3 regions of the Staphylococcus hsinchuensis genome follow, and region 3 is predicted to be linked to each of the others. Evidence: riboswitches for the same ligand, from Rfam matches in the RefSeq annotation. Region 3 holds a riboswitch; each other region holds the start of a gene.
What was found. A riboswitch is a leader RNA that binds a small molecule or an ion and turns the genes downstream of it on or off. The one in region 3 is predicted to bind S-adenosylmethionine.
Positions count from the first base shown of each region.

Region 1 (3,217 bases), 930 kb from region 3:
TGTAATTTATCAAAAAGTGTTTCAAAACCATGAGCGGTAGAGTCGTGGTATTCCTTTTTCTTTTGCTTATATTCTAATGTCGTAAGTCTTCTTTCTTTGGGTACATAAGCATTATAATTAAAGACCATTTGTGTGATACCTGGTTCTCGTTCAAATATTTCTACATTAATTTGATCTTCTGAATCACTATATTCAGGCATGCTTACAGTCATCACGATATACTCAAATGGTGTTAATGTTTGGTATTGACCTGTTATTATATTTTGCTTTCCTTTATAAACATCGACAATCTTATATTCGCCACCCTGTTTAGGCTCTACATGTATTAATTTGTTTGTTCTTTCTGAGGTCATGAACCATTGTTTTAAGAAACGTTGATCTGTCCATGCTTGATATAATAATGCGGGCTCGACTTTAAATAAACGTTCGAGTTCAATCTCAACATTTTCATTTTCTACATTATATTTAGCCACTCTCGTTCACCTACTTTCACTCTTAAGTACATTCTAACTGATTCTATATCTTTTCTAAACAAAAATACTATAATTCAAACCTTTACTCTTGATTCTTTCTCAGTTTCGACAAAATTAGTATTGAAAATTGTTATTTTAGCTTTAAAAAATTTATATTACTCAGTATTCGTTTCAAGTTATATAGGTTACGATTTTTTTAATCGCGGTAATCCAAATAGAATTGCAACTAAACCTGAGAGGCCTAATATAATTGGATATATGGAATAAGGCACCAGTTCAAATGGTGATATTGATGCGACACCTGCTGCTGCGATAAGTTGGGGGCTGTAAGGTACTAGTCCTTGGAAACAACTACCGAACATATCTAAAATACTAGCAGATTTACGTGGGTCTACATCATACTCTTCTGAGATTTCTTTGGCCAATGGACCTGCCATTAATATTGAAATTGTATTATTTGCTGTAGAAAGATCTGCAACACTGACCAAACTTGCTATACCAAGTTCAGCACCACGTTTCGATTTCACTCTACGTCGTACAAAATTTAATAGCCAAGTTATACCACCGTTATGTTCAATTAACGCCACCAGTCCGCCAATGAGTAAAGCGATAATCGCAATATCTTCCATTCCGATGATACCTTTGGAAATAGCTGACAGTAATCCTTTCCAACCAAATGACCCATCGACTAACCCTATAATTGCTGATAAAGCAATACCACCGATAAGGACAATAATTACGTTGACCCCTACAAGTGCCAGGATAAGTACAAATAAGTATGGAATAACTTTAATGATATTATAAGCATAATCTTTAGATGCATCGACGTGTACACCGTTCGTCAATAACCAAAGTATTAAAATTGTTAGTAAGGCTCCTGGTAATACTATTTTAATATTGACCTTAAATTTATCGCTCATTTTCGTATTCTGAGTTCTTACCGCTGCAATAGTTGTATCGGAAATCATCGATAAATTATCACCAAACATTGCGCCTCCGACTACAGTCGCCATAGCTAAAGCTGCCGAAACATCTGTAGCCTGACTCAAACCAAAACCAACTGGTGCAATCGCAGCTACAGTTCCCACTGAAGTCCCCATCGAGATTGAAATAAACATACAAATCACAAATAAACCTACGATTAATAAGTTTTCAGGAATCAGTGATAAACCTAAATTAACAGTCGATTTAACGCCGCCCATGTTCTCGGTCGTTTTGGAAAATGCGCCAGCTAATAAAAAGATTACCATCATGAGTACAATATTCGAATGACCTGCGCCTTTTGTGAAAATTTCAATCTTATTTTGGAATGATTCTTTACGATTTAAAAACAAACCAAACAATGAAGCAACTAAAATAGCTACGTTGAGTGGCATTGTAGAAAAATCACCAGTAATTATCCCAACACCTAAAAACATACCGATAAACACAATTAAGGGAAGTAATGCCTTTGCGCTACCTTTATTTGTTTGAACCATGATTTACCTACTTTCTTTCTATCAAATATAATTATTTTAATTTTTAAACTAAAAAAACTCTTTTCTTATAATAATTAGAAGAAAAGAGTTAACGATTCACATATCATCTTATCTTCTAGCATAAATCAATTATGCTACTGGAATTGGCACATTTAACATGTTGCCGAAGCTTCTTAGGGCCAGTCCCTCCACTTCTCTTGATAAGTTATTAATTTATTACATTACACTACATGATTGAGAGTCATTCGTCAATCTTATTCACGGAAAATTATTGAACGCCTCTATATTTTATATTACCAACTTATTTTACATGTAAAAACATACATAGATTTTATTCAGTTGGTCGTTCTAATGAAAATGTTTTTCCAGTTAACGCATAATTATTACCAGCTAAACGTGAAACTGGATTGAGGTTTGAGGCATCAATTTTACTATCTTCAATATATACGTCGTCGTCGATATGGTACATCACAATCTCACCAATAATGAGATCAGCACCATTTTTAGAGTCACCAAGTGGAATGATTTGATCTAACTTACATTCCATACGTACTTTTGCTTGTGCTACACCTGGCACTTTCACTTCATCTGAAGCGATGGTAGTAAACGCTGTACGTGCTAACTCATTAGCTTTTCTCTCTAAAGGTGCAGCAGTGCGATTAATGTGTTCTACATTGTTTTCATCAGTAATATGCAGTACAAATTCTCCTGTTTCTTCGATATTCAATGAAGTATCTTTACGTTGACCTTCACTACGTGTCGCAGAAAACATAATCATTGGTGGTTCGCTGTTAACCCCATTAAAAAAACTAAATGGTGCAGCATTCAATATACCTTCTTTATTTTGTGAAGTAACGAATGCGATGGGTCTCGGTATGATGCTACCCGTTAACAATTTATAATTTTGTACCTTTGAAATCGTTGACGCATCTATTTTTTTCATAATTTATCACGTAACCTTTCATTAGCAAAAAATAATATAACAAAGTTAGGACACCTTTAATTTGTTGTGTACTCGCTTTATTTGTTTACATTTACAAAATTGTGCTACGAAATATTACTTAAGATATCCTAACCTTTGTGTATATTTTTAGTCGATTTGGGTACCACCAGTTACACCATAAACTTGGCCTGTTGTATAACTAGATTCTTCAGCCGCTAAGTGTACATAAACACCTGCAAGTTCTACTGGCTGACCTGCACGACCGAGTACTTCTTTTTGTCCAAACTCAGGAATTTTAGACTGGGGTTGTCCACCTGAAATTT
Region 1 is NZ_CP128355.1:213,575-216,791, forward strand. It holds gene QQM35_RS01200 (SRPBCC family protein) at 1-473, opposite strand, end outside; gene QQM35_RS01205 (Na+/H+ antiporter NhaC family protein) at 659-1,951, opposite strand; SAM riboswitch class I at 2,057-2,158, opposite strand; gene QQM35_RS01210 (flavin reductase family protein) at 2,283-2,894, opposite strand; gene QQM35_RS01215 (SDR family oxidoreductase) at 3,042-3,217, opposite strand, start outside.
Region 1: another riboswitch for S-adenosylmethionine. It lies ahead of QQM35_RS01205 (Na+/H+ antiporter NhaC family protein); the one in region 3 lies ahead of QQM35_RS05715 (methionine ABC transporter ATP-binding protein).

Region 2 (3,217 bases), 880 kb from region 3:
GCTAAATGTTCTAAATCACTTAAGTATTTTGAATAGTTCACAAATGATAACGAATGTTTATCATCATTTTGATCTAAAACTAACGTTTGTGGTGATTGTTTATCAAGATCTAGCGTTTCAAATACTTGTTCCATCGTAGGTTGTTCTTTGAATTGTCTTGAGTTAATGCCGTTATATACATGTCCCTTTAATAACTGTGAGTCAATGATATAAAGACCAGTACGTGTTAGTACTAAATGACTTAATCTTTGTACATTACTGAATTCATTCTCTGGCAAGAATATATTCGCCATGATGTGCATATCCTCTGGTCGAATGCGTTTCTCATTCACTAAACGTTCACGAATACCGATTAATCGCATATCCGTTACATATTCACTTTCATTTTTAGAGAACAACTTTAAAGCATCGATTTCTCGATCTTTGTTATTTACAGTATTATCGTAATCTTCCTTTTGCTTTGTCACTGTCTTTTTATTTTCAATACGTTCTTTCTCTAACTCTTCTTTATGCTCGTCTTTTAATTTCTTTTCTCTAGATTGATATTTCTCTTCAACCTTTTTTTGTGCCTTCTTCTTACTACTTAGTGCAGCAATGAAAAGAATGAGCAATACAACTGCTACAATGATTGCGACAGCTAGACCAATTAATAATGGTACTCCACTCATAACGTAAACGCTCCTTTATGTGTTACATAACTTAATTATAAACAACTTTCGCTTTCTGTTCGAGAGATAAGTTTACAATAAGTTGGTCTTTTTATGCTTTAACAGCATCTTTCAATAAGTTCACTTTATCTAATTTTTCCCATGGTAGTAACACATCAGTACGACCGAAGTGACCATAGGCTGCTGTTTGTTTATAAATCGGGTGTTTTAAGTCTAACATTTTAATGATACCTGCTGGTCTTAAATCAAAATGAGATCTGACCGCTTCAACAAGTTGTTCTTCGCTAACATGACTTGTACCAAATGTATCGATTGAAATTGAAACTGGTTCTGCAACACCGATTGCATATGCTAATTGAACTTCACATTTATCAGCTAATTCAGCAGCGACGATGTTTTTAGCAACATATCGTGCGGCATAAGCTGCTGAACGATCCACTTTGGTTGGATCTTTACCACTGAAACAACCGCCACCATGACGTGCATAACCACCATAAGTATCTACAATAATCTTACGACCTGTAAGTCCTGCATCACCTTGTGGTCCACCAATGACGAAGCGTCCTGTTGGATTAATAAAGAACTTAGTTTCATCATCGAGTAAATTTTCTGGTACTGTTGGATAAATAACATGGGACTTAATGTCTTCTTGAATTTGCTCCAATTCTACATCTTCTGCATGTTGCGTTGATACAACAATTGTGTCAATTCTGCTAGGCTCATCATGTTCATCGTACTCCACAGTAACTTGGACTTTACCATCGGGTCTCAAGTAATTAATAATTTCATCTTTACGTACGTCTGATAAACGTTTCGCTAACTGGTGAGATAAAAATATCGGTAACGGCATATAAGTATCCGTTTCGTTTGTTGCATAACCAAACATTAACCCTTGATCTCCGGCACCAGTAGCTGCGATATCCGCTTCAGTTGTTTCATCGCGGTATTCTAAAGCCTTATCTACACCTTGTGCGATATCTGCAGATTGTTCATCTATCGCGGTTAACACGGCCATCGTTTGACTATCGTAACCATATTTCGCACGTGTATAACCGATATCTTTAATTGTTTCACGAACTACTTTAGGAATATCTACATAAGTCGAAGTAGATATTTCACCAGAAATTAATGCCATACCTGTAGTCACAGTCGTTTCACAAGCTACACGAGCATTAGGGTCATCCTTTAGTATTTCATCTAAAATTGCATCTGAAACTTGATCTGCAATCTTATCTGGGTGACCTTCTGTTACAGATTCTGAAGTGAATAATCTTTTATTATACATAATTTGCTCCTTTAAATATTTATTACGAAAATTCTCTTTCATAGTGAGCTCATTAAAAAAGGCCTTCATCACTATTTATTAATAGAGAGAAGGCTTTTATACGTCCATTCGCTCTTATCGTTCAGACCTATTTGTCTGCAAACGGTTTGGCACCTTTCTTCTATAAAATAGAAGAGGTTGCTGGGCTTCATTGGGTCCATGTCCCTCCGCCTCTCAGGATAAGAGAATCCGTTAGTAACTATAATACAGAATTTAGATCATATTGTCAATTTAACATTTAGTTATAAATTATTATTATTCATCACAAAATGATATGGACTAATCATACATATGTGTTATACTTTTCAATTGTAAAGGCTTACATTTTCAAAAATCTAGGAGGGATCGAATATGGCTGTAGATACATACACATATACGAATAAGATTAAGAGCTTATTAGAGAAACCAACTTCACTTTTCCAATTATCTACAACTCAACTGTACAAGAAAATTTTAGAAAACGATGAAGGCGAATTAACAGAATTGGGTGCGATTAATGCTAAAACCGGAAAATATACTGGACGCTCACCAAAGGATAAATTCATCGTCAACGAACCTTCATATAGAGATGATATCGATTGGGGTAATATCAACCAACCTATCGACGAAGATACATTTTTAAAACTGTATGACAAAGTCATCACCCACCTTGATGCTAAAGACGAACTTTATGTATTTAATGGTTATGCTGGCAGTGATGAAGATTCTCAACTTAAATTAACTGTCATCAATGAATTAGCATGGCACAATTTATTTGCTCAAAACATGTTCATTCGTCCAAATTCTAAAGAAGAAGCAGAAGATATTAAACCTAACTTCACAATCGTTTCAGCACCAAACTTTAAAGCTGATCCTGAAATTGACGGCACTAAATCAGAAACGTTTATCATCACTTCATTTAAACATAAAGTGATTTTAATCGGTGGTACTGAATATGCTGGTGAAATGAAGAAAGGTATCTTCTCAGTAATGAATTACTTATTACCTAAAGATGACATTATGAGTATGCACTGTTCTGCAAATGTTGGGGAGAAAGGTGACGTTGCCCTATTCTTCGGTCTTTCTGGTACAGGTAAAACAACATTATCAGCTGATGCATCCCGTAAACTTATCGGTGATGATGAGCACGGTTGGAACGATAACGGTATCTTTAATATCGAAGGCGGTTGCTACGCAAAAGCAATTAACCTTTCATATAAGAAAGAACCACAAATTTATGATGCAA
Region 2 is NZ_CP128355.1:2,028,675-2,031,891, forward strand. It holds gene QQM35_RS10040 (NERD domain-containing protein) at 1-668, opposite strand, end outside; gene metK (methionine adenosyltransferase) at 760-1,956, opposite strand; SAM riboswitch class I at 2,065-2,178, opposite strand; gene pckA (phosphoenolpyruvate carboxykinase (ATP)) at 2,344-3,217, shown strand, end outside.
Region 2: another riboswitch for S-adenosylmethionine. It lies ahead of metK (methionine adenosyltransferase); the one in region 3 lies ahead of QQM35_RS05715 (methionine ABC transporter ATP-binding protein).

Region 3 (3,217 bases):
ATTGACTTATCCTTTTTACCGCCATTTCCACATGCAGCTAATACTAGTACTAAAGCAATAATCGAAGTTAAACTCAATATCTTTTTCATAATAACTCACCCTTTTTATATAAATTTATCTTTTATCTAATTTATTTGTCGCCCAATCACCAACGAATTGAATGACAAATACTAATACTAAAATGAACAACGTCGCAATAAAGATGACATCGTTTTGGTTACGTGTGAAACCTGTCAAATAGGCTAAGTTACCTAAACCACCTGCCCCAATCACACCTGCGATGGCAGTAGAACCTACTAAGGCAATAGCTGTAACAGTAATGCCAGAAATCAAAGCCGGCATCGCCTCAGGTAATAAAACTTTCTTAACCACGGTTGATGTTGTGGCACCCATTGACCACGCTGCTTCAATAACACCTTTATCAATTTCTTTAAAAGCAATTTCCACTAATCTTGCATAAAACGGAGCTGCCCCAATAATTAATGCAGGCAATGCACCCGTTGGACCACTAATCGTTCCTAAAACTAAACTTGTGAATGGTATTAATAGCAATATGAGTATAATGAAAGGAATTGCTCTAAATAAGTTAACTATAAATGATACAACGCTATAAAAAATACGTGCCGCTTTTGATTCACTTTTTGCACTTAAAAATAATAATATGCCTAGAATCAAACCAAATATAAATGCAAATATAGTTGAAATTACGGTCATGTAAATCGTTTCATATGTTGCTACCCAAACTTCGTCCCATTTAACATTAGGCATCGTAAACATTTCTTGAAGGATACCACCCAATGAATCATTCATGTTTTAACACCTCCACAGAAACACATTGATCCGACAAATCACTTTCTAAATTTTCAAATTTTTCAGAATTTAGATTTTGTAAATGTGCGACGAGAAACCCTATTGAACCTTCTTTTGTATGTTTAATATTAGCTTCTAAAATATTTACATTGATGTCATGTGCTTTAGTTATGTATGAAACTAATGGTTTCGTAGTGTTCGTTCCTGAAAAACTAAAGCGAACAATAAAATCATTTTTATCAATTTCAATAAGTTCTGTATTCGTTTTTTCATAATCATCATTTAAATCATCTTTTACAAAGCGTTGAGTGACAGGTTGTCGAGGATTTTCGAACACTTCTTTCACATTACCATGTTCAACCACGCGCCCAGCTTCCATCACAGCGACTTCATCACAGATTCTTCTAATCACGTGCATTTCATGTGTAATAATGACGATGGTTAGGTTACGTTCCCTCTTAATCTTAAGTAATAAATCTAAGATTTCATCAGTTGTTTGTGGATCTAAGGCACTCGTGGCTTCATCACAAAGTAACACGTCTGGTTCATTCGCTAAAGCTCGAGCAATACCGACACGTTGCTTTTGTCCACCTGATAGTTCAGAAGGATAAGCATATTCTTTACCTTTCAATCCAACTACATCTACTAATTGTTTAGCGCGTAGTGCTGCTTCTTTTTTAGAAACACCTGCAATTTCTAATGGAAACATAATATTTTGAACCACTGTACGCGACCAAAGCAAATTGAAATGTTGAAATACCATGCTTAGCTTTTGTCGTTTCTTTCTTAACTGTGCCTTGGATAATTTATTTATCGTTGCGCCATCTATAATAACTTCTCCTGAAGTTGGCGTTTCGAGATTATTTAACAGCCTTATCAAAGTACTCTTTCCTGCACCTGAAAAACCAACGACCCCAAAAATCGTACCTGATTGAATACTTAAATCAACATGATCAACTGCCAAAATGTCTTGATCTTTGGTTCGATATTTTTTGACAATTTGATTTAACTCAATCATTATTACTACCTCCCTATATTTCGACTAATTAAAAAATGCTTTCTCTTTTTATGGAGAAAAAGAGAAAGCATTAAGTCCGCTTCTCTCATCTCCAAAAGTCATTAAGACTTTATGTGAATTGGCACCATTTCTTTTAAAAGACGGTTGCCGGGCTTCGTAGGGCACATCCCTCCACCACTCTTGATAAGAGTTTCATTATTTAATTACCATTAATCCTACCACCATACTAAAGTATAGTCAATAATTATTTTAAATTTTCTAACAAATAGGGAACTGAGCGAAAAGCATAGAATCTTTTTTGCTCTTGTCCTTTTGACATAACCATTAATATAGGGACTGATTGTATTTCGTATTCTTGGCTAAAATCTGGATGTAAATTTAAATCTATCTTTGTTATTGGTAACTTTAAAATGTCATTAGCAATATCTAACATGCGTTCTGACATCTTGCAAGTTCCACAAGTGGGCGTATACCCAAATATTAAATATTTGTCTTTATCTATATGTTCGCGTACATCTACGCGTTGTTGACTTGCGACATTCATGTTAATAAACTTACCCTCTCAGCTATATAATCTAATCGTGCCTTAGCAACCTTTTCTTCGTCACGAACGTCAAAACCATGTTTAGATAAGACCTTTGATAAATACGGTTTTGGACATCTAGCTACTTCGCAATATTGCTTATCGACACGTATATGTTTACTTTCACTTAAATATTTTTTAAACCATTTACGGATTTTTTCACCTTCATCATCTGAATCAACGAGTATATAAACTTGTTTGTCATATAATGATTCAATCATGGCATCCAATTTATCAATACCCATAGTTCCGTTTGTACATATGATATCAATCGGTTGATCTATCACTTGCTTTACACGTTTTTTGTCTGATTTCCCTTCGACAATAATCACTTGGTTTAATATCGTCATGACATCCACCTTCTATAAAGTTGATAATAAATCTACTCTTTAGTTCTTAACAATACAATAAACTTATAAACATCAATTACAAATACGTAAAAATTATTTAATAATCAAGATCATTTTACGTAATTTATCGTCGTAGTCCGTGAGATATAACATATACAAACTCTAATATAGGTTTTTAAAAATAATATATAAAGAAAACTCCAAGATAGTATGTATCATGGAGTTAAATCTTAATATTATTCACCAATCATTTCAGCGTATTGGTCTGCTGATAGTAATGAATCTAATTGACTTTCATCACTTAATTCAACTTTAACCATCCATGCTTTTTCATATGGTGATTCATTTACAAACTCTGGGCTATCTTCAAGTTCGTCATTAACGCTTACTACTTTACCAGAAACTGGTGCGTATAATTCAGAAACTGTTTTGACAGATTCAACGCTACCAAATGTG
Region 3 is NZ_CP128355.1:1,143,703-1,146,919, reverse strand. It holds gene QQM35_RS05725 (MetQ/NlpA family ABC transporter substrate-binding protein) at 1-89, opposite strand, end outside; gene QQM35_RS05720 (methionine ABC transporter permease) at 115-810, opposite strand; gene QQM35_RS05715 (methionine ABC transporter ATP-binding protein) at 803-1,828, opposite strand; SAM riboswitch class I at 1,911-2,018, opposite strand; gene QQM35_RS05710 (thioredoxin family protein) at 2,073-2,372, opposite strand; gene QQM35_RS05705 (toprim domain-containing protein) at 2,369-2,761, opposite strand; gene gcvH (glycine cleavage system protein GcvH) at 2,998-3,217, opposite strand, start outside.